One region of the Flavimarina sp. Hel_I_48 genome, then DNA from elsewhere that is predicted to be linked to it. Evidence: riboswitches for the same ligand, from Rfam matches in the RefSeq annotation. Region 1 holds a riboswitch; each other region holds the start of a gene.
The links. A riboswitch is a leader RNA that binds a small molecule or an ion and turns the genes downstream of it on or off. The one in region 1 is predicted to bind S-adenosylmethionine.
Positions count from the first base shown of each region.

Region 2: linked by a shared signal. The riboswitch ahead of P162_RS10690 (O-acetylhomoserine aminocarboxypropyltransferase/cysteine synthase family protein) and the one ahead of P162_RS16655 (Na+/H+ antiporter NhaC family protein) in region 1 are both predicted to bind S-adenosylmethionine.
Region 3: linked by a shared signal. The riboswitch ahead of P162_RS10780 (homocysteine S-methyltransferase family protein) and the one ahead of P162_RS16655 (Na+/H+ antiporter NhaC family protein) in region 1 are both predicted to bind S-adenosylmethionine.

Region 1 is NZ_JPOL01000003.1:172,938-179,749, forward strand. It holds gene P162_RS16640 (hypothetical protein) at 1-283, opposite strand, end outside; gene P162_RS16645 (patatin-like phospholipase family protein) at 355-1,566, opposite strand; SAM-I-IV-variant riboswitch at 2,292-2,389, shown strand; gene P162_RS16655 (Na+/H+ antiporter NhaC family protein) at 2,438-3,739, shown strand; gene P162_RS16660 (DUF6642 family protein) at 3,874-4,473, opposite strand; gene P162_RS16665 (DUF4494 domain-containing protein) at 4,833-5,393, shown strand; gene P162_RS16670 (DEAD/DEAH box helicase) at 5,898-6,509, shown strand; gene P162_RS16675 (thiamine phosphate synthase) at 6,590-6,812, shown strand, end outside.
Region 2 is NZ_JPOL01000002.1:2,418,229-2,425,040, forward strand. It holds gene P162_RS10670 (methylmalonyl-CoA mutase family protein) at 1-409, shown strand, start outside; gene P162_RS10675 (DUF302 domain-containing protein) at 667-1,578, shown strand; gene P162_RS10680 (2-hydroxyacid dehydrogenase) at 1,706-2,635, opposite strand; gene metK (methionine adenosyltransferase) at 2,917-4,173, opposite strand; SAM riboswitch class I at 4,560-4,674, shown strand; gene P162_RS10690 (O-acetylhomoserine aminocarboxypropyltransferase/cysteine synthase family protein) at 4,864-6,147, shown strand; gene thrA (bifunctional aspartate kinase/homoserine dehydrogenase I) at 6,222-6,812, shown strand, end outside.
Region 3 is NZ_JPOL01000002.1:2,439,960-2,446,771, reverse strand. It holds gene P162_RS10795 (acyloxyacyl hydrolase) at 1-12, opposite strand, end outside; gene metF (methylenetetrahydrofolate reductase [NAD(P)H]) at 131-1,084, opposite strand; gene metH (methionine synthase) at 1,234-3,945, opposite strand; gene P162_RS10780 (homocysteine S-methyltransferase family protein) at 4,062-5,069, opposite strand; SAM riboswitch class I at 5,189-5,305, opposite strand; gene P162_RS10775 (carboxymuconolactone decarboxylase family protein) at 5,543-6,136, shown strand; gene P162_RS10770 (hypothetical protein) at 6,144-6,812, shown strand, end outside.

The DNA of each region.
Region 1 (6,812 bases):
CCAATACTTTCTTTAGTTCGGAGCAATTTTTATCAAGTTTCTTTATATCATTTGTTATTTTTCCTCTTAGTGCTTTATATAATTCTTGTCCACTAATATCATTTTCTGGACAATAACACTGAAAAGCCTTACCTGAATTAAGAGTGAATCCTTCGATACCTAAATCACCATTTGCATCTGGCATTTTTTGATAATTTTCTTTCTTGTAAGAAATTTTAAAAGCCAGTTGACAAGTTTCCTCCCAAGTGTCTGGATTGAACTCACCGTAATTCGTTTTAAACATAGAATTGAATTCTTTTATATCTTTTTAACCTGGGAAAATATTTAAGGAATAGAAATTTTAAATTAATAGCGTCAATAATTATCCCAACCTATCCACCTATCCATTCCCTCCTGATACTGTAAATATCCTTCCAAGGCCACTACGTCATTATCTCGCTCTACTTTGAATTCTAATGGCTGGTTGTATATGTGACCGGCTTTCCAGGCTTTAAAACAGTCATGAAGGGCTTTTATGTCTTTATCTTCGGTCAAGTCCATATCAAGTGAGTATAATTGCTGTATCAATGGGATAATCTCTAATGCTGTACCGTTGTCGTAATGTATTAATGGCGAAAGTCTTAGTATATTATCCTGTGAATCCCGACCCGTAGTGGCTTTTAGGAACATCATTGCAATATAATTGGCCGTGTCTGGTGGTTGGTATAGGATGGTTTTGGCCTGATTGAGGACGGTATCTTTAAAGAAATTAAATTGTGAGGTCAATTTACCCAGGGCCCATTTCTTCCTCCTGAACCTAACCGCTGTTTGTTTCCTTTCCCAAAATTTTTTTTTGGTGTCGGCTGACATTAAAGAATTGCTGGTGCCGAGTGATACTACCCTAATATCCTTAAAATCTATCCCGAGCTTAAAGGCTTCTATGATTCCTGCTAAAACAGGATTATTGAAGCCGCCCAAAGCTCCATCCCAAAGTTCAAAGAAAATATCGCTTTTCTTAGCTTTAAAGCGCACAGGGAAATCGAAGTATTGTACCGGAGCATTAGAAGAGCCGTTGATGGCTTCCGTTAACTTAATCGAATCAAATTCCTTTTTGTTTGCACCGTACGACTTAAAGAATTTTGCGCGGTTGTTTAAGGCATCGTAGGTGCAGACCACAATTTTAAGGGACTCCTTACCTATCTTTGCCGGAATTTCGGTCATTTGTACCTCATGGATGTTTGGGAATAAATTTATAAAAGCTTCCTTTTTCTTTTTGCTACTGTATTTAGGCCCAAAGGGTATTCCTAATGCTCGTAAATAATCTATTGGAAAATATCTATCTTTAAAGCTATTCTTGTAGAATATACTTTCCCTGTTTGCCTTAACCTGAAATAAGTCCATCGCCTCATCCAGGGAATAATTTTCTGCCAGAGCAGCCAGGACAATGCTCCCGCCTGAGTTAGCAATGACCAGATCATACTTCTTAAGAATCTCGTGACCTGAGAGATTTCCATAGCGGTCTTTCAACGTAAGTAATTGGATAAGGGCCCAACTTCCACCGCCGTCAAGAGAAAGGATTTTATACATATTAAAGCGTTAAATTTTTCTATGGTCTTAATTTTTAAACTTCTTAAAAGTATAAACTTGTTGAGGATCAATGGTTAAAATTGACAGTTATATTTTAACAAAGTTGTTAACATTTGATGGGAAATTGGATAATCTACTTTGCTAAAATCAGTTATCAATCGGCATTAAATTAACTATTGACGGGGAATTTGAGATAAAAAATAGAAAATAATTGATCGGTTGAGAATAATGCTTTTGTAAAAATTATTGCGTTAGAATATATAAAGAATCTATTTTCTCCATTTCCGTCGATTCCTAAAAAGGCTCTACAGCAATTCCAGGAGCTAACTGCTCAAAAGGAATACTTCGTTTGGCATACGGTAATGTGATTTCTTTATAAATAAATGAATAGTAAAAACCAATGTTGGCCGCATCTGCCTGGCTACTTTTATAGTAAACTTTATCGTTTATGGTCAAGGATATAACCCCCAAAAGAAATCGTGCAGCCGTTAAGTTACAACGAATATAAGTTTCCTTAGGATTCTGAAGAGCAGTACCTTTCGCATTTACTCAATACCTATCAAAAAATAGCTCTAAAATTTTAAAAACTCACCCACTCCCCTAACCCTCCAAATCCAACATCAATTACCTATTTATCAAAAAACAACCCTCCCCCCACATTACAAAAAAATTAACCTTTAAATCCCCATAAATCCCACCTTCCTAAAGTACTTTTGCCGCCTTAAAATAATTATCCAGAATCTCATACGGGAGATAGCAACCTGCAGTAACGAGCAAGGTGCTACAATAGATACGCCAATTACCTGGAAACCTTGTTAACCACAGTGCTTTGTAATTTTTGCTATTTCCATTTTTGAGCATATAAAAAGCAATGGCACAAACGCAGCAGCAAACCCCAAAATTCTCGGCACTACTCCCCCTATTCGTTTTTGTGGGCATCTTCCTGGGCGTGGGCATCTATCAAAACGACTTTTACGCGCTTCCTGCACCCATCGCGGTTATCGCGGGGATCGTGGTCGCGTTTATACAATTCAGGCAGCCCATAAATACTAAGATAGACACGCTTTTAAAAGGCTGTGGGGATGATAAAATCCTGACCATGTGCCTTATTTATCTGCTTGCGGGTGCTTTTGCCGCGATTACAAACGCGACCGGCAGCGTAGATGCGATCGTAAATATGGGGCTGGATTATATTGCGTTGCAATATATTTATGTGGGTATTTTTGTGATTGCGGGATTCCTATCGGTTTCCACGGGGACGTCTGTGGGTGCGATCGTTGCCCTGGCGCCCATTGTGGTGAGTTTTGCGGCAAACAGCAGTGCAGAGTTGGCTATACTTTGCGGGGCGCTTTTGGGCGGTAGTATGTTTGGGGATAACTTATCGGTAATCTCCGATACGACCATTGCGGCGACCCAGTCGCTGGGGACTAAAATGAGTGATAAATTTCGGCAAAACATTAAAATCGCCATTCCCGCTGCGCTGGGTACGATCGCTATTTTGGTTTTTCAGGGAGTTGATCTTAACGCGACCACTGCCATGAATTACGAGTATGACGTACTTAAAATTATACCCTATGTTCTGGTGATCGTTCTTTCTATAATTGGTCTCAATGTGTTTATCACGCTTTTTCTGGGCGTGCTTGCCGCAGCGCTCTTGGGAATTGTTTATGGGGATTTTACGCTGCTGGAATCTACCAAGATTGCCTACGAGGGCTTTACCAATATGACCGAAATTTTTCTACTTTCCCTGCTAACCGGCGGACTCGCAGCGCTGGTAGCCAGTAATGGTGGGATTGAATTTATACTCGTAAACATCAAGAAACTGATCAAAAATAAGAAAACGGCAGAGCTGGGCGTTGCCAGCCTGGTAAGCAGCATCAACATGGCGATCGCAAACAACACGGTTTCCATTATTATTGCCGGGCCTATTGCCAAAACCATCAATGACGAGTATAGCCTGGACAATAAGAAAACGGCTTCTATTTTAGATGTTTTTGCCTGTATCACTCAGGGATTGTTGCCGTATGGCGCGCAGGTGCTGATGATCTTAAGTTTCTCAAACGGAACGATAGATTACGTGGACCTGGTTTCCAATACCTGGTATTTACTCTTATTATTGATCTATACGATACTCTTTATCCTATTGAATCCCATGCGTAAAGCGAAAGCGTAACGGATTTAATTATGGAAACCTTTTTATATGCTGATTTTAATTGAAATATGTTTCTAATCTAGAGGTTCTTTTCGTTCAACATTTATATGCTAAAAGTTGTCCAACCAGTTTCCGCAGAAAAAAAAGTCAAAACACTAATAATACATTCTAAAATCCAACAGTTTACAGGCCGTAAAGTGTTTCTGATGCAACTCCTCTACCACATTAAAGAGATCATCATCTTCATTAAACAGGTTAAAGAAGACCTTATCCAGGTTGGAACTGCTCAAACCGTCATAGGCATATCCATAACCAGAAACAGCCTTTGCATTGGTAATATCGAGGAAATACTGCGCTTCTTCTTCATCCAGATCCAGCACTTTGGCATTGGAAAAGTGAACGATTTTCCCTCTCAACTTTCCTTCAAACAGCTCGGCAATTTCCTGAAAACTGTAGTAGTAGTCATTTAAACAAATACTGTTGGCTTCCCCGGTCATTACAAGGTAAATAATCTCGTATTCCTTAAAATAATGATCGTCCATGATCAGGGTATTTAAGCTCGCTTCCATGCCCTCAATGGTATCGCAGGTTTGATAAATGCTCGCCACACCGTACTGAAGCGCCAGTGCTTCCAGGCTTTTTTGAACTTCGGTAATTTGGATTGTATCTACATCAGCAACCCCTTCCAGGCAATAAATGAATTTATCAGGATCTAAATCGTGTTTTTGGGGTACTTGCGTTCTTTTTTCTAGCACTTTTAAAATTTTTATTGGCACCGCCAAAGGGTATAATTCCCCGAGGCTTGTCTCGAAATTGAAAACTTGTTCCTAACAAAGGTCTCGAGGTCTTGCCCCGAGGTTGTTTAATGGAATACCCGCAAAGTTAAAATTTTGCGGTATTCTTTTTAAGCAACACTAGGATTAGCTGCCTAATTTAAAATACTTTTTGGCTGCCGTGAGTCTTCGGGAACCGAATGCTTTCTAAATCAAAACAGGTAACCTACTAAAAGCGAATAGAATAAAATCAAGCCCTTCAAATTGTGAATATCTATCCAGATTTTTTGGGATTTCCGCGCTGCCTATCCCCTATTTTTGAATTCCTAAAATCAAAAATTATGAGCGCAACCTGGTATGAATGTAAGGTAAAATATAGAAAACTGGATGAAGCGTCTGGTACTCAAAAGGTAAAAACCGAACCCTTTCTGGTGGATGCGATTTCCTATACGGAAGCAGAAAGCAGGATCACCGAAGAAATGACCGCATACCTTAAAGAGGGCGAGGAAATCTATATTACCAATATCAAAATAGCCAACTATGCCGAAATTCACCCATTTGAAAATGCTGATAGGTGGTTTAAGGCCAAAGTTGCGCTGATCGCCCTTGATGAAAACAGCGGAAAAGAACGCAAAACCAACATCTACCTGCTCGTACAGGCCAATGATGTGAAAGAAGCTTACGAAAACACGGAAACCATGATGAAGGACACTATGGGAGAATACAGCATACCGGCCATTTCAGAATCGCCCATTATGGATGTTTTCCCTTATTTCTCTGGCGACGAAGATGAATCTGAAAAACTCGAGGAATTCCTAAAAATCAAAGAATCGGTTCCCAGCTACGCTACAGATAATGAAGCTTTGGCGATGGAAGATTCCCTTACCGTTGATGCGGAATAATTTTCTTCCGAATAGATAACTGCAAAGCGGGTTTAAAACGCTAATTCCGGTTTAACTCTATTGGAAAAAAAGCTTAAAAAACCGCTTAAAATCGGTAGAAAAGCATCAAAAACCGACTGTTTTAGTCGGTTTTTTGGTTGTTTTCACGGTTTTTATATTCCGTCTAAAAAATACATTGAAAAATAAGTTAAACCATTCATTTATTGGGATTTAATCAATTCTCTAGTTGCGGGTGCGCTGCTGAAACACGTTCAGCATGACGAGAAACGCCTTTTTCGATAAACTGCGCGCTATCAATTCCGCATTCTTTTAGTTTCCCAAAAAACGTCAAGATGGCGATTTTACGCCCTGAAAATTGGTCAAAAAAACCACTAAAATTGTCTAAAAACGGACTGTTTTAGTCGGTTTTTGATGCGTAAAACGAGGTTCCTATAAGTGAAATATAGATAGTACCTTTACATCTGATATTTATACCGGCGATAAGCCGTCACTTCAATACAACTTATGCCCTTTAAAAAATTACACCCGCAGTTACAGGAACTACTTGCCGAACAGGAAATAGACACGCCCACCCCGTTGCAGCGCAAGGCGATCCCGGTCATTAAAAGCGGCGCCAATGTGTACTGCACGGCACCGGCGGCAAGTGGAAAAACCACTACCATGCTGCTTACCACGCTGCACGAACTCAATTGCGAGGCGGTGGGCGAAGCACCCAGGGCCATTGTACTGGTAGAGAACAAAGAAAAAGCGCTTGAGCTGTACGACACATTTTTACGCTATACCCGGCACACATCGCTACGCGTGTATGTGGGCTATGAACGTTTGCATGTGGATATCCAGAAATCTGAGATTTTTATGGGTATTGATATTTTGATTTCCACCCCAAAAGCGCTGAACAAACTTTTATTGGCAAACGGAATGGCTGTTTCCGAAGTAAAAATTTTTAGTGTGGACGATGCGGAATTCCTAACCAAACGCGACGTTTTTGCCGCCATGCTGTCGATTACCCAGCGCATCAAAAAAAGCCAGTATGTCCTTTACACCGAAGAAATGCACCCCATGCTGAAGCGTTTCAAAACCCATTTTATGGAATTTTCAAAAACGGTAAAGGTTTAGGCGTATTTAAAGAATAGCCTAGTTCGTATCAAACGAATAATAAACTTGAGCAGGACGAAAAAAATTTTAGGTCAGATTTTATGATGATACCCAAACTGCATTACCGGTCGCAGGGAAATTCCCCGGCAGAACATCTGGAAAACATTCAGAAGGCCTGTACTTCGGGTATTGAACTCGTTCGCCTGGACCTGCCGGAACGTTCCGAAAAGAAAGTTCTTAAAATCGCCCGGAAAGCACGGGAAATCACCGCGCATTTTCAGACCCGTTTACTTATTGATACGCATTACAAAGTAGCCAAAGAGA
Region 2 (6,812 bases), on a different contig from region 1:
ATTTGACCGCATCACCGAACGCGGCGGGGTGCTGGGCGCTATGGAGACCATGTACCAGCGCAGCAAAATTCAGGAAGAAAGCCTGTATTATGAAACGCTTAAGCACAACGGTGATTTTCCTATCATAGGTGTAAATACCTTTTTGAGCAGTAAAGGTTCGCCCACCGTAACACCTGGCGAAGTCATCCGCGCTACGGAAGAGGAAAAACAATTTCAGATCACCACGCTTGAAAAGCTGCATATAACCTATGAAGACAGCGCTGAGGAAGCTTTACAAAAAGTGAAAAATGCGGCCGTTCATAATGAGAATATTTTTGGTGAATTGATGGAAGCGACCAAAGTCTGCTCCTTAGGCCAGATCACCGAGGCCTTGTTTGAAGTTGGTGGACAGTATAGGAGGAATATGTAAGCAGAAGGTTCATTATTCTATTTTCCGAGAAATAAAAAGGTGTATTTAGCATAAAATAGTAGGTTTTTTGACCCATTTTCTGAGCTAAAATGCCAGATATCGTATCGATTTACAGCTTTATTTTAATTGTTCTATAAAGTTGGTCTTTGCTATTCCAGTGGTAAGTAGCCTATAATTTTGCAGGGTTAAGGTTTTTGTAAAGTATTGTATTTGATAGGAAAATTCAGTTAAATTGGTGCCTACCAAGACTTTAAAAAATGAAAAAATTCATACTATTTATATTTATAACGTTTTTTTTTCTTGCCTGTAAAAACGATAATACGGATTGTTGTGTAATGCCCAATGAATTACCCAATGTAGACGGACTGGCTATTTCGCAGAGCGAAAACAGTTTTGATAATACCTATAATGCTATACGCTCTGCATTGCAAAACAATGATGCCATAGGAATTGTTGCTGAAGTTGATCACGAAGCTAACGCTGAATCCGTTGATCTGGAGCTTGGTCATAGCAAAGTAATACTTTTCGGTAATCCCAATCTGGGAACGCCTCTAATGCAGGAAAATCAGTTGGCCGGGCTGGATCTTCCTCAAAAAATACTGGTTTACGAAAAAAATGGGAATGTTTTTGCCGCTTATAATAGCACGGGCTATCTATCTAATCGCTACAACCTGACTGCAATGACCCTGGAGCAAATTGAAATAGCGCTGAGCGATCTGGTCACAAATGCAACGAATGTTGTACCCACAATTCCAGGAGATGATACTGTTGATTTTCAAGAAGGGGTAGTTACGGTAGATAGCAATAAACCCTTTAGCGCAACTTATGATGCGTTAAGATCTGCGATTGCTGACAATAGCAATCTGAAAATTATTGCTGAACTTGATCATCAGGAGAATGGCACGTCTGTGGGTAAAACGATTCGCCCCACACGGTTGATTGTTTTTGGAAATCCCAGGTCAGGTACGCCCCTTATGCAAAACAAACGTAGCATCGCTATAGATCTCCCTCAGAAAATGCTGGTTTGGCAAGATGATGCAGGAATCACCCATATTTCGTACAATGACCCAGATTATTTGGCCAGCAGGCACGCTATTGATGGAAATACCGAGATTTTAAAAACTATTTCAGATGCGCTCAGCAACCTTAGCGAAGCAGGAGCAAAATAGAAAAATAAAATCAGCCTTTTAAACAAAAAGCCTTCCCTTTACGGAAGGCTTTTGTTTGGAATAAAACAATTATTTGGGATAATAAAGGGTAGAAAACATCTTTTTTACACCAAAAATCACCCCTATTTCAATAGTTTTTCTCCCTGGAAACGGTGTTTTTCAATTCCTCTCCGCTTTGCAATCTTTTGTAGTTTTCCACGACCTGATCTGCAATAGAAGAGGGATCGCTTTTACTGGCTGTGTGGGGTGTGATCAGAATCTTTTCATTATCCCAAAATGGATGGTCTTCCGGTAGAGGTTCTGTATGAAAGACGTCAAGGGCCGCGCCGCTTAGTTTTCCATTTTTCAGGGCTTCTGTCAAATCATCATCTACCACATGTCCACCACGTGCGACGTTGATTATATATGCATTATCGGGAAGTTTTTTAAAGAGATTTTTGTTCAAAATATTCTTGGTTTCTTCGGTAAGAGGTAGAAGACAAACCAAAATTTCCGTGGTAGCCAGGAAATCATCCAACTGCTCATCACCTGCAAAACTTTCTAGTCCGTCAATATCTTTTTTAGAATTTGCCCAACCTGTAAGTTTAAAATTATTTCTGTGCAGTGTTTTTGCGACCGCTTCTCCTAAAACGCCAAGACCCATGATACCTACGGTTACATCTGGAGCGCGTTTATAGGGGATAGGTTTCCAATTATGTTCTTTTTGAAAAGTCGTGTATGTATTTAGGTTTTTAATGGCGTTTAGTGTTTGAGCCAATACAAATTCCTGCATATCGCCTATCAGGTTTTCATCAACAATGCGGGTCATCTTAATATTTTCAGGCAGGCTGGGGTCCTCAAAAAGGTGATCAACCCCGGCTCCCATTGATCCAATTACCTTATTGTTTGGATAATTGTCAAAACTTCCGTGGGGAGCTTTCCAGGCCAGGATCATATTCACATCTTCCTTATTTTTCAGGCTTTCTGGGGTAAAAACCGGAAAATCTGGATCTATTTTTTTTATGGCTTTGAGCCATGGTTCGTAATTTTTATCGTTACGTATAAGTAGTAGGGACATAGTACTTTGATTCTGAGAGGTTAAAATTGTAGTTTATCTAGATTGTTTCAAATTTATAGATAAAAAATCATTAGTGCGGGTAGATGGTTTGCAAATCTATTTTTCAAAGGTGGCCTAGTGTAAATGAAGGTACGCATTAGCCTTAACTGGTCAATTAAAAGTATAGATCATACGTTATTTATGATTTTAAGCGGTTTTCCAGATATTTTTGATTTGATCGCCGCATAAAAAAACAGCATCCTTTGAGGGATGCTGTTTTACCATGGAGACTGGGGGTATATTTATATCCCGAAAGTTTCCTTTACCTTATCTACGTAATCAAGTTTTTCCCAGGTAAACAATTCAACTTCTTTCGTTACTTTACCGCAATAGGGGCTTTCAAATATTTTTGTAATCGTTTTTGGTGACTTCCCAAGGTGACCGTAGGAAGCGGTTTCCCTATAAATTGGGTTACGTAATTTCAAGCGTTTTTCAATTGCCGAAGGCCGCATGTCAAATAGCTCACGTACTTTTTTTGCAATTTCACCATCCGTAGCATCTACATGAGAAGAATTATAGGTCTCTACATAAATGGAAGTTGGCTCCACCACACCAATGGCATAAGAAACCTGAACCAAAACTTCATCAGCAACACCGGCCGCAACAAGGTTTTTTGCAATATGACGCGACGCATAGGCAGCAGAGCGGTCCACTTTACTGGGGTCTTTGCCTGAAAAAGCACCACCACCGTGCGCACCTTTTCCACCGTAGGTATCAACGATGATTTTGCGTCCGGTTAGGCCGGTATCGCCATGCGGGCCACCTATTACAAATTTACCCGTTGGGTTTATGTGGTATGTGATCTCCTCATTAAATAGTTTTCCCAATTCTTCTGGGAGGGCATTTTTAACACGGGGAATCAAAATTTTGATTATATCCTCCTTGATTTTTTTTAGCATTTTCTCATCATCGGCATCAAAAGGATCATGCTGGGTAGAAACAACAATGGCGACAATTTTTTGAGGCACATTATCATCCGAATATTCGATGGTGACCTGCGATTTTGCATCTGGGCGCAAGTATTTGATCTCGTTGTCTTCCCTGCGCAATTTTGCAAGTTCGATCATGATACGGTGTGAGATATCAAGTGCAAGCGGCATATAGTTTTCGGTCTCTTTTGTCGCATAGCCAAACATCATTCCCTGATCGCCCGCGCCTTGCTCTTCTTTAGATTCCCGGTCTACACCCTGATTGATATCCTGCGATTGCTCATGAATAAGCGAAATCACGCCACAGCTATCACCACTGAACTTATAATCCCCTTTTGTGTAACCAATATCATTGATTACCTCACGGGCAATAGTTTGTACATCAATGTAAGTATTGCTTTTCACTTCGCCGGCAAGTACCACCTGACCTGTAGTTACAAGGGTTTCGCAGGCAACTTTGGCCTCTGGGTCAAAAGCCAGGAAATTATCTAGAAGCGTATCACTAATTTGGTCTGCAATTTTATCTGGATGTCCTTCAGAAACACTTTCCGAAGTAAATAAATATGGCATAAAAATTCAATATTAAATGTGTGAAAACAGTGCAAAGGAAGAAGACTTTTAGCCTGCCAGGGGAGTGGATACTGCCTTTAGCATTTTTAAGGTTCCCTTGTGGAGCCTCGAGGTAGCAATCAGTCAAATCTTTCCTCAAAATCAGAACAAATGTATATTTTTAATGAAGAATATAAAATTTAATACGTCGATTTTTGAATAATTTATGAATACTGAAAATATTGAGATATAGGACTAACGTCAAACTCTCATTTTAACCCCTGTATTTTACTCCTTCTCAAAAAACGTATTTAAATTATTAGTTTCTATCATTTTTTTGATATTTCCCTTGCAATTCTCAAAAACGTTTTGCAACCTTTACTTCAACGTTCAAAAGCATATTGACGATGTTATCAAGAAAGGCCGAGGGATTAGACCCTTTGACGCCTTAGCAACCCTTTCCCTGTGAAAGAAGGTGCTAAATTCTACCCAGTGCAGGTTTTTGCCATGGATAGATAACGAATGAATTTTTCTTTTTCAGAAAATATTCAACTCCTTAATTCTTTATAACATTTTTGGCTTTTTGATTTTAATCAACCACATTGGGTCAAGTCCATGAGGTATGATTAGGAAATTTTTTTTAGAATTTCAACCTAACAGGTCGGGGAATAAAACCCTCTGGAGGGATTTATTAATTCAAAAACTTAGAAAATGAGCACACAAAAATTCTCGACCCAGGCCTTGCACGCCGGTCATGACACCACAAAAAATGGCGGTACAAGGGCGGTGCCCATTTACCAGACCTCTGCGTATGTCTTTGACAATGCAGACCATGCCGCGGCACTGTTCAACCTTTCCCAACCGGGCAATATTTATACCCGGCTCAACAATCCCACAAACGATATTCTAGAGCAACGTCTTGCCGCAATTGAAGGCGGTATTGGCGCTGTGGTTACGGCTTCGGGAGCGGCAGCGATCAACACAGCTTTACTTACCTTATTAAAAACTGGCGACCACATTGTATCTTCCAGCAGTCTTTATGGAGGCACTTATAATTTACTGAGTGTCACCTTACCCCGGTTTGGGATTGATACTACTTTTGTAGATCCAGGCGATGCCTCTAACTTTCAGCATGCCATAAAGGAAAATACCCGCGCGATCTTTATAGAATCCCTCGGGAACCCAAAACTCGACGTGCTGGATATTGAAGCTATTTCTGCGGTAGCAAGAGCGAACAAGATTCCGTTGATCGTTGATAATACGGTGGCAACGCCGGCATTGCTCAACCCTATTAAACACGGCGCAAATATCGTAATCCATTCGCTTACGAAATATATAAATGGAAACGGGACGTCACTTGGCGGAGCCATAATCGACGCCGGGACTTTTGACTGGTCCAGCGGAAAATTCCCTGAGTTTACAGAACCTTCAAAAGGTTATCACGGTTTAATTTACCACGATGCCCTGGCAGAAGCTGCATTCATCGCAAAAGTTCGTGTAGAAGGTTTGCGCGATCACGGTGCCGCTTTGAGTCCGTTTAACGCTTTTCAGATCATTCAGGGATTGGAAACGCTGGAGATCAGGATGAAAAAACACAGCGAAAACGCACTTGATCTCGCAAAATGGCTACACAATCAGGAAGAAGTAGAATGGGTAAATTATCCTGGTCTGGAAAATAGCGAGTATAGCGATCTGGTTAAAAAATATTTGCCAAAAGGCCAAAGCGGGATTGTGACTTTTGGTGTAAAAGGCGGTTTTGAAAGTGCAAAAACCATTGCAGATGAAACCAAGATCTTTTCACTACTGGCAAATATTGGCGATACAAAATCACTCATCATTCACCCGGCAAGCACCACGCACCAGCAACTGGACGATACTGCGCAGGAAGCAACCGGTGTGACAAAAGACTTGATTCGGCTTTCTGTGGGAATTGAAGATATTGAAGATCTGAAAGCCGACTTAATTTCTGCTTTTTCCCATATAGTAAAAGTTTAATTACAGCAGAAAACTGGCTAAAAGGCCAAAAAAATCAGTAAAAATGCCGAAAATCGGCCTATAAACAGCATAAATTGAAAACACTTTCAATACAGAATTTTAAGACACAATCTGGCCATACGCTTGATCTTCCGTTGAGTTATGAACATTTTGGGCAGCCCTTGCACAGCGCTCCCATTATTCTCGTCAACCATGCCCTTACGGGAAACTCGCACGTTGCCGGCGACGATGGCTGGTGGAACAGTATCATAGGCGAGGGGAAATGTATTGATACGCGCAGTTATAGCGTGCTTTCCTTTAATATTCCCGGGAATGGCTACGATGGTTTCTTGATTGAAAATTATAAAGATTTTGTCGCTCGCGATATCGCGGAGATCTTTATTGTAGGACTTGAAACGCTTAAAATTCAGAAGCTTTTTGCCATTATAGGCGGTTCTCTGGGTGGCGGTATATCCTGGGAAATGGCGGCACTGCGGCCCAAACTGACCCAGCATTTGATTCCCGTGGCTTCTGACTGGAAATCTACGGACTGGCTAATCGCAAATTGCCAGATCCAGGAACAGATTTTGTTGAACAGCAGCCAGCCCGTGCACGATGCGCGCATGCATGCCATGTTGTGCTACCGCACGCCAGAATCGTTCAAAAATAAATTTCAGCGCAGCACG
Region 3 (6,812 bases), on a different contig from region 1:
CTTAAAATTCATTCAAAAAATATAAACGGCAAATGTATCACAATAGAACTGTTTTACATCTAGCCGTTTTGCTATATCTAAAAGTTAGTTTATGGTAAAAAAAGTGAATTTTAGACTATAAAATCCCCCTCTAAAAAAGTGCCGAAGCGATCGCTTTAATATTGTCGCTTTTTCCCATAGAATAATAATGCAGTACGGGCACACCAAATTCCATTAGCTCCTTAGACTGTTGTATACAGAACTCAATGCCCACTTCCCGAACCTCCTTATTGTTTTTACAACCTTCAACTGCTTCTATAAGCGCCTGTGGGAGATCAAGGTTAAAAACCTGTGGGAGCAATTGCAAATGCCGCTCTACCGCAAGCGGTTTTATACCAGGGATTATGGGCACGTTAATACCTTCTGCGCGCGCCATTTCCACAAATTCAAAATACTTTTGGTTGTCAAAAAACATCTGGGTCACCACATAATGTGCGCCCGCATCTATTTTTTCTTTTAGTCTCCTAAGATCATTTTTAATGGAAGGGGCTTCCAGGTGTTTTTCTGGATAACCCGCGACACCTATACAGAAATCGGCACAATTCTTAGACTCTACCCGGTCATTAAGGTACTGCCCACAGTTCATATCCCGCAGTTGCTCCACAAGTCCCACTGCATAATTGTGGCCACCTTTTGTGGGCTCAAAGTATTGTTGCTCTTTCATGGCGTCTCCACGAAGTGCCATCACATTGTCAAGCCCAAGATAATGGCAATCTACCATAAGATATTCGGTCTCTTCTTTTGTAAAACCGCCGCAAAGCACGTGTGGCACGGTATCCACATTGTATTTATGCGCAATTGCCGCACAGATTCCCAGCGTACCGGGGCGCATACGTGTTATTTTCTTTTCCAGCAGGCCTTCGCGCTCTATATAGATATATTCTTCCCGCGAAGTGGTTACGTCTATAAAAGGAGGGTTGAACTCCATCAAGGGATCTATATTATCGTACAATTCCTGAATACTGCTCCCCTTTTTAGGAGGTATAATTTCAAATGAAAACAAGGTTTTTCCTTGTGCCTGCTCAATATGTTCCGTTACTTTCATAATTGTGTTCCTGTTAAGCTTTTCTGGCTTTACGGTTTTAACTTATTCTTTTTTTTTGGCGTTCGGGCGGGCTATCTGTTACAATTCCTCGCTCCTCGTGCCTCGGGCTGTGGGATTTCCACTACTATCCCTAACGCATTTTTTTTAGGTCAATCGTCTGCTATATTGGGGTTGAGCCACTTTTCGGCCATTGCGTATTCTATATTTTTTCGGTTTGCAAAGTCTGCTACCTGATCTTCTTTGATTTTTCCAAGACCAAAATAACGCGCCTCCGGATTCCCAAAGTAATAACCACTCACTGATGCGGCCGGCCACATCGCCAGACTTTCGGTAAGTTCTACACCTATTTTTTCTTTTACCTGAAGCAGATCCCAGATGGTCAACTTTTCTAAATGGTCAGGACAGGCGGGATATCCCGGCGCAGGGCGAATGCCACGGTAATTTTCTTTTATCAGATCATTATTGTCCAGATTTTCATCTGCGGCATAGCCCCAGTCCTCTTTTCGTACTTTTTTGTGCAAAAATTCGGCGAATGCCTCAGCAAAACGATCTGCCAGCGCCTTTACCATTATACTATTGTAATCGTCCAGTTCATCACGGTATTTTTGCGCCCATTCTTCAGCGCCAAAACCGGTACTTACGCAAAAACAACCTATATAATCTTTCTTTCCATGTTCTTTTGGAGCGATAAAATCAGATAGGGCAATATTAGGCCGGCCCTCGGCTTTTTTGCTTTGCTGGCGAAGGGTCCTGAAGATAAAAGTTTCGGCCTGCCGCGTGTTATCACCTTCAAAATATACTTCTATATCGTCATCATTGACCATATTTGCTTCAAAGAGACCAAAAATCGCCTTCGCGGAAATCAATTTTTCGTCCAAAATTTTCTCCAAAATAACTTTTGCGTCAGCAAAGAGTTCCCTGGCCTGAGCACCCACAATTTCATCTTCCAAGATTTCCGGATAGTGGCCATGAAGGTCCCAACTCCTAAAAAATGGAGACCAATCTATGTATTCTACCAGCTTACGTATATCAAAATCCTCAATGATCTGGATGCCTGGTTTATTTGGCTTGACAAGTTTACTTTCTTCCCAATTGAGCAACCATTTGTTCTTTCTGGCTTTATCAATACTCAAGTATTCCTTTTTACGCCCACGGCTCAAGAATTTATCCCTGAAATCAAGGTAATCTTCTTTAATCCCCGCTATATATTTAGTAGATGATGCAGGATTGAGCAAATCGCCCACAACGGTCACCGCACGTGATGCATCATTTACATGAATCACCGCATGCTGATATTCTGGATCAATTTTTACCGCGGTGTGTGCCTTACTGGTAGTTGCACCGCCAATTAGAAGCGGCACCGTAAAATTCTGGCGTTTCATTTCCTTGGCCAAATAAACCATTTCATCAAGCGATGGAGTAATGAGTCCGCTAAGGCCTATAACGTCCACATTATGTTCTTTAGCAGAAGCAATGATCTTTTCTGGAGGAACCATAACGCCAAGATCTATGATCTCATAATTATTACACGCCAGTACCACACTTACAATATTTTTACCAATGTCATGAACGTCGCCCTTAACGGTGGCCATTAAAATTTTGTTTGATTTTACGACTTCATCTTCTTTAGGTGGATTTTTCAATTTTTCCTCTTCAATATAAGGAAGCAGGTACGCTACAGCTTTTTTCATCACCCGGGCACTTTTTACCACCTGCGGCAAAAACATTTTTCCACTGCCAAAAAGGTCGCCCACCACATTCATCCCAATCATTAAATGACCTTCTATCACTTCAATAGGCGCTGCCGATGCCAAACGTGCCTCTTCAACATCTTCCAGGATATATTGATCAATACCCTTAACCAGCGCCCGTGTAACCCGATCCTGAAGAGGCTCTTCCCTCCAGGAAAGATCAACTTCCTTTTCCTTATTTTTTCCTTTTACGGTTTCTGCCAGTTCAAGCAAACGTTCTGTGGCATCGTCGCGGCGATTAAGGATCACGTCCTCAACGTGTTCTAATAATTCCTTTGGGATATCATCGTAAACCTCTAGCATGGTTGGGTTTACAATCCCCATGTTCATACCTGCTTTTATGGCGTGGTAGAGAAATACAGAATGCATCGCCTCGCGCACTTTATCATTTCCCCTAAAACTGAAAGAAACATTGCTCACCCCACCACTTACACTGGCATATGGCAGATTTTGACGCACCCATGCAGTAGCCTCAATAAAGTCCATTGCATTGCGGTTGTGCTCATCCATACCAGTAGCTACCGGAAAAATATTCAGGTCAAAAATGATATCCTCTGGCGGAAATTTGACCGTATTTACCAATATATCATAGCTGCGCTTCGCAATTTCAATCCGCCTGTCAAAATTATCTGCCTGCCCCACCTCGTCAAAAGCCATGACAATTACGGCTGCACCGTATCGCCTTATTTTTTTTGCGTGGTCTATAAACTCTTTTTCACCTTCCTTTAGACTGATACTGTTTACCACAGACTTGCCCTGAACCACCTGGAGTCCTGCCTCGATAATTTCCCATTTTGAACTGTCTATCATGATAGGTACGCGGGCAATATCTGGTTCGGCGGCAATTAGGTTTAAGAACCTGACCATAGATTCTTTACCATCTATAAGGCCATCGTCCATATTTATATCAATTACCTGCGCGCCCCCTTCTACCTGATGGCGGGCAACGGCAAGTGCCTCATCGAATTTTTCTTCCTTTATTAAACGTAGGAACATGCGGGAGCCTGCCACGTTTGTGCGTTCCCCTACGTTTATGAAATTAGTTTCCGGTGTTACGATCAAGGGTTCAAGACCGCTCAATCTAAGATATCTAGGTGTTGCTTCGTGCATTCAATTAAGTTTGGCTAACTATACCTTAAAGTGGCAAGCATTTTAAAGTTACGCTATGTTCAGGACTAATTTTAATTCCCAAAAAATATACTTTGAATATTATCTTTTAGGATTTTTTAGTTGCTGCTAAGTTCTCTTATCTTTCTTGGCTTAAAATTTTTAGCTACTTCTGCAATAGCTTTAATGTGCTCTGGCGTAGTGCCACAACAGCCCCCTATAATATTAATGAGGCCTTTTTCAAGATATTCTTTTACCTGGTCTGCCATTTCCTGTGGGGTCTGGTCATATTCCCCAAAGGCATTGGGCAAACCAGCATTGGGATAGGCTGAAATACCACATTCGGAGCGATTGGAAACCACTTCAAGATAAGGCGTGAGCTGTTCGGCGCCCAGCGCACAATTAAATCCTACTGATAGTAATTCCAAATGACTTATCGAGATCAGAAAAGCCTCTGCAGTCTGACCGGATAAGGTTCGGCCAGAAGCGTCTGTGATGGTACCACTCACCATTACAGGTATATCTATACCGCGCTCTTCTTTTATTTCTTCGATTGCAAAAAGAGCAGCTTTAGCATTTAAGGTGTCAAATATCGTCTCTACAAGCAAGATATCCACCCCACCATCCAGCAGCGCTTCTGCTTGTTGCTTGTATGCTTTGCGCAGTTCATTAAACGTAATGGCACGGTAACCGGGATCATTTACATCTGGCGACATGCTGGCGGTTTTATTTGTAGGTCCCATTGCACCTGCAACAAACCGGGGTTTTTGAGGCTCCTTTGCAGTAAATTCATCTGCGACCCGCCGTGCGATCTTAGCACTTTCATAATTAAGTTCATATACCAACTCCTCCATACGATAATCTGCCATCGCTATGGTTGTTCCAGAAAAGGTATTGGTTTCAACGATATCTGCGCCAGCATCAAAGTACTTTGCATGAATTTCGGCAATAGCCCTGGGCTGTGTTAGCGATAATAAATCATTGTTGCCCTGAACGGAATCTAACCAGTCTTTGAAACGAAGGCCCCTAAAATCATCTTCTGTGAATTTATAGCGCTGCAACATGGTACCCATGGCGCCATCGAGTATAAGTATCCGCTTTTGTAGGGCATCCTGTAGTTTGCTCATCTTTAAATTTTGATTTTATCGTTACATAATTACTAGCGACAGCATATTCCGTTAAGAACTACTGATCACATAGTTGCATATTCACAAAGGTTATCACGAAAAAACCAAAAGGTTAAAGCATGTTATCTATCCTTTATATCATTGAAGATTTTAAGGTAGAATGTAGCACCTTCTCTAAAGATAGAGGGTTGCTAAGGCTTCAGTGGGTCTAATCCCTCAGCCTTTCTTGATAACCACGTTCTGTTCAAATTGAACTATTGAACGAATGTAACAAAGATTATAAAACAGAGCAGACAAAAAAAAGAAAATATCAAAAAATTAAAAACTTCTTTGCGAGTAAGTATTTTATTGTTAAATTGTACTTAATTAATGCTGTTAAAGTCCAATAAAATCCGATTAAAATCGAATATCATCCATAAATTGTTGTTTATAAAGAGATAATATGATTATTTTTACACACTTAAAATTAAATTATGGCTTTGAAAAATACAAATACTGAGAATCCAAGTCGTTTTAAAATTGTTGAATACGAGGATGCTAGTCCCAGGGTTCAGGCAATTTACGATGACACAAAAAAATCATTACAACTTCCATTCGTGCTTAACTGGTTTAAATGTCAGGGAAATAATGCGACATTGCTAGAAGGGAACTGGACTAAATTGAAAACCACACTGGTTGAAGGGGAAGTTCCTTCTTTGCTAAAACATTTAATTTTATACAATGTTTCTAGCAAAAAAAAATGTAATTACTGCATTCAAGCGCATGGTGCTTTTGCAGATAGTATGGGTAAGGTATTAAATGATGATGCCAGCTTTAGGGTATCACAAAATATGGACTCGGATATTATTCCGAAGAGTTATAAGACTGCTATAACAATAGTAAGTAAAGCTGCCCTTGAACCTAGAAATATAACGCATGCTGATTTTGAAGAACTGCAACATGCGGGCTTTGATGACGTTGAAATCCAGGAACTTATGGCTCAGGCAGATCTAGTGAACATGCTTAATACAATTGCTGATGTTTGTGGTATTCAGATAGATAATGAATTATTAGAATTAAAAGCCTAAGAGAAATTTGGATATAGTCTCAGCAAAGTATAGAATCGCGTACGAAGCGTTTTCCCAGTTTTCGGGAAAACTTAGCAAAGCAGAAACATTTGATGAGCTGGGAACAGTTATAAAAAGGGACATAAAATATCTGTTTGATCATAAACTTTTTAGAATTTTATTTAAAGAAAGTGATGCTAATGAGGTATTTACATTTTATAAAAAAGATTTTTGGATAGAGCCACTTGAAGAGGTTATTTTTTCATATGAAGAGGAACTACTTTTAAAACACATACCTTTTTGTAAAAACCCTCATGAATTTCTTTTTGAAAAATATGTTTCGGGAAGGGATACGACAAACCCACTTTTATGGGGTTGGTATTTTAAATATAATGAATTGGAAGTTTGCGTTTCTATACTCGCAGACGATCAGGGATGTTTTGATAATAGCGATGTACAGATATTAAAGTTGCTTGTGGACAATATCGCAACTAAATATGAACAAATTGTTTTTAAAAACAAACTTGAGATTAAAAACAAAAACCTAAAAGAAGCGCTAGAACTGATTGAAGAAAAAAATCGTCAGATCAAACATATAGTCAATAATCAAAAAAATATCATCGCTGAACGTACTAAAGAGGTGCGTAATCAAAATAAAATGCTAGTGCAAGTTTCCCGTATGAATGCGCATAACGTA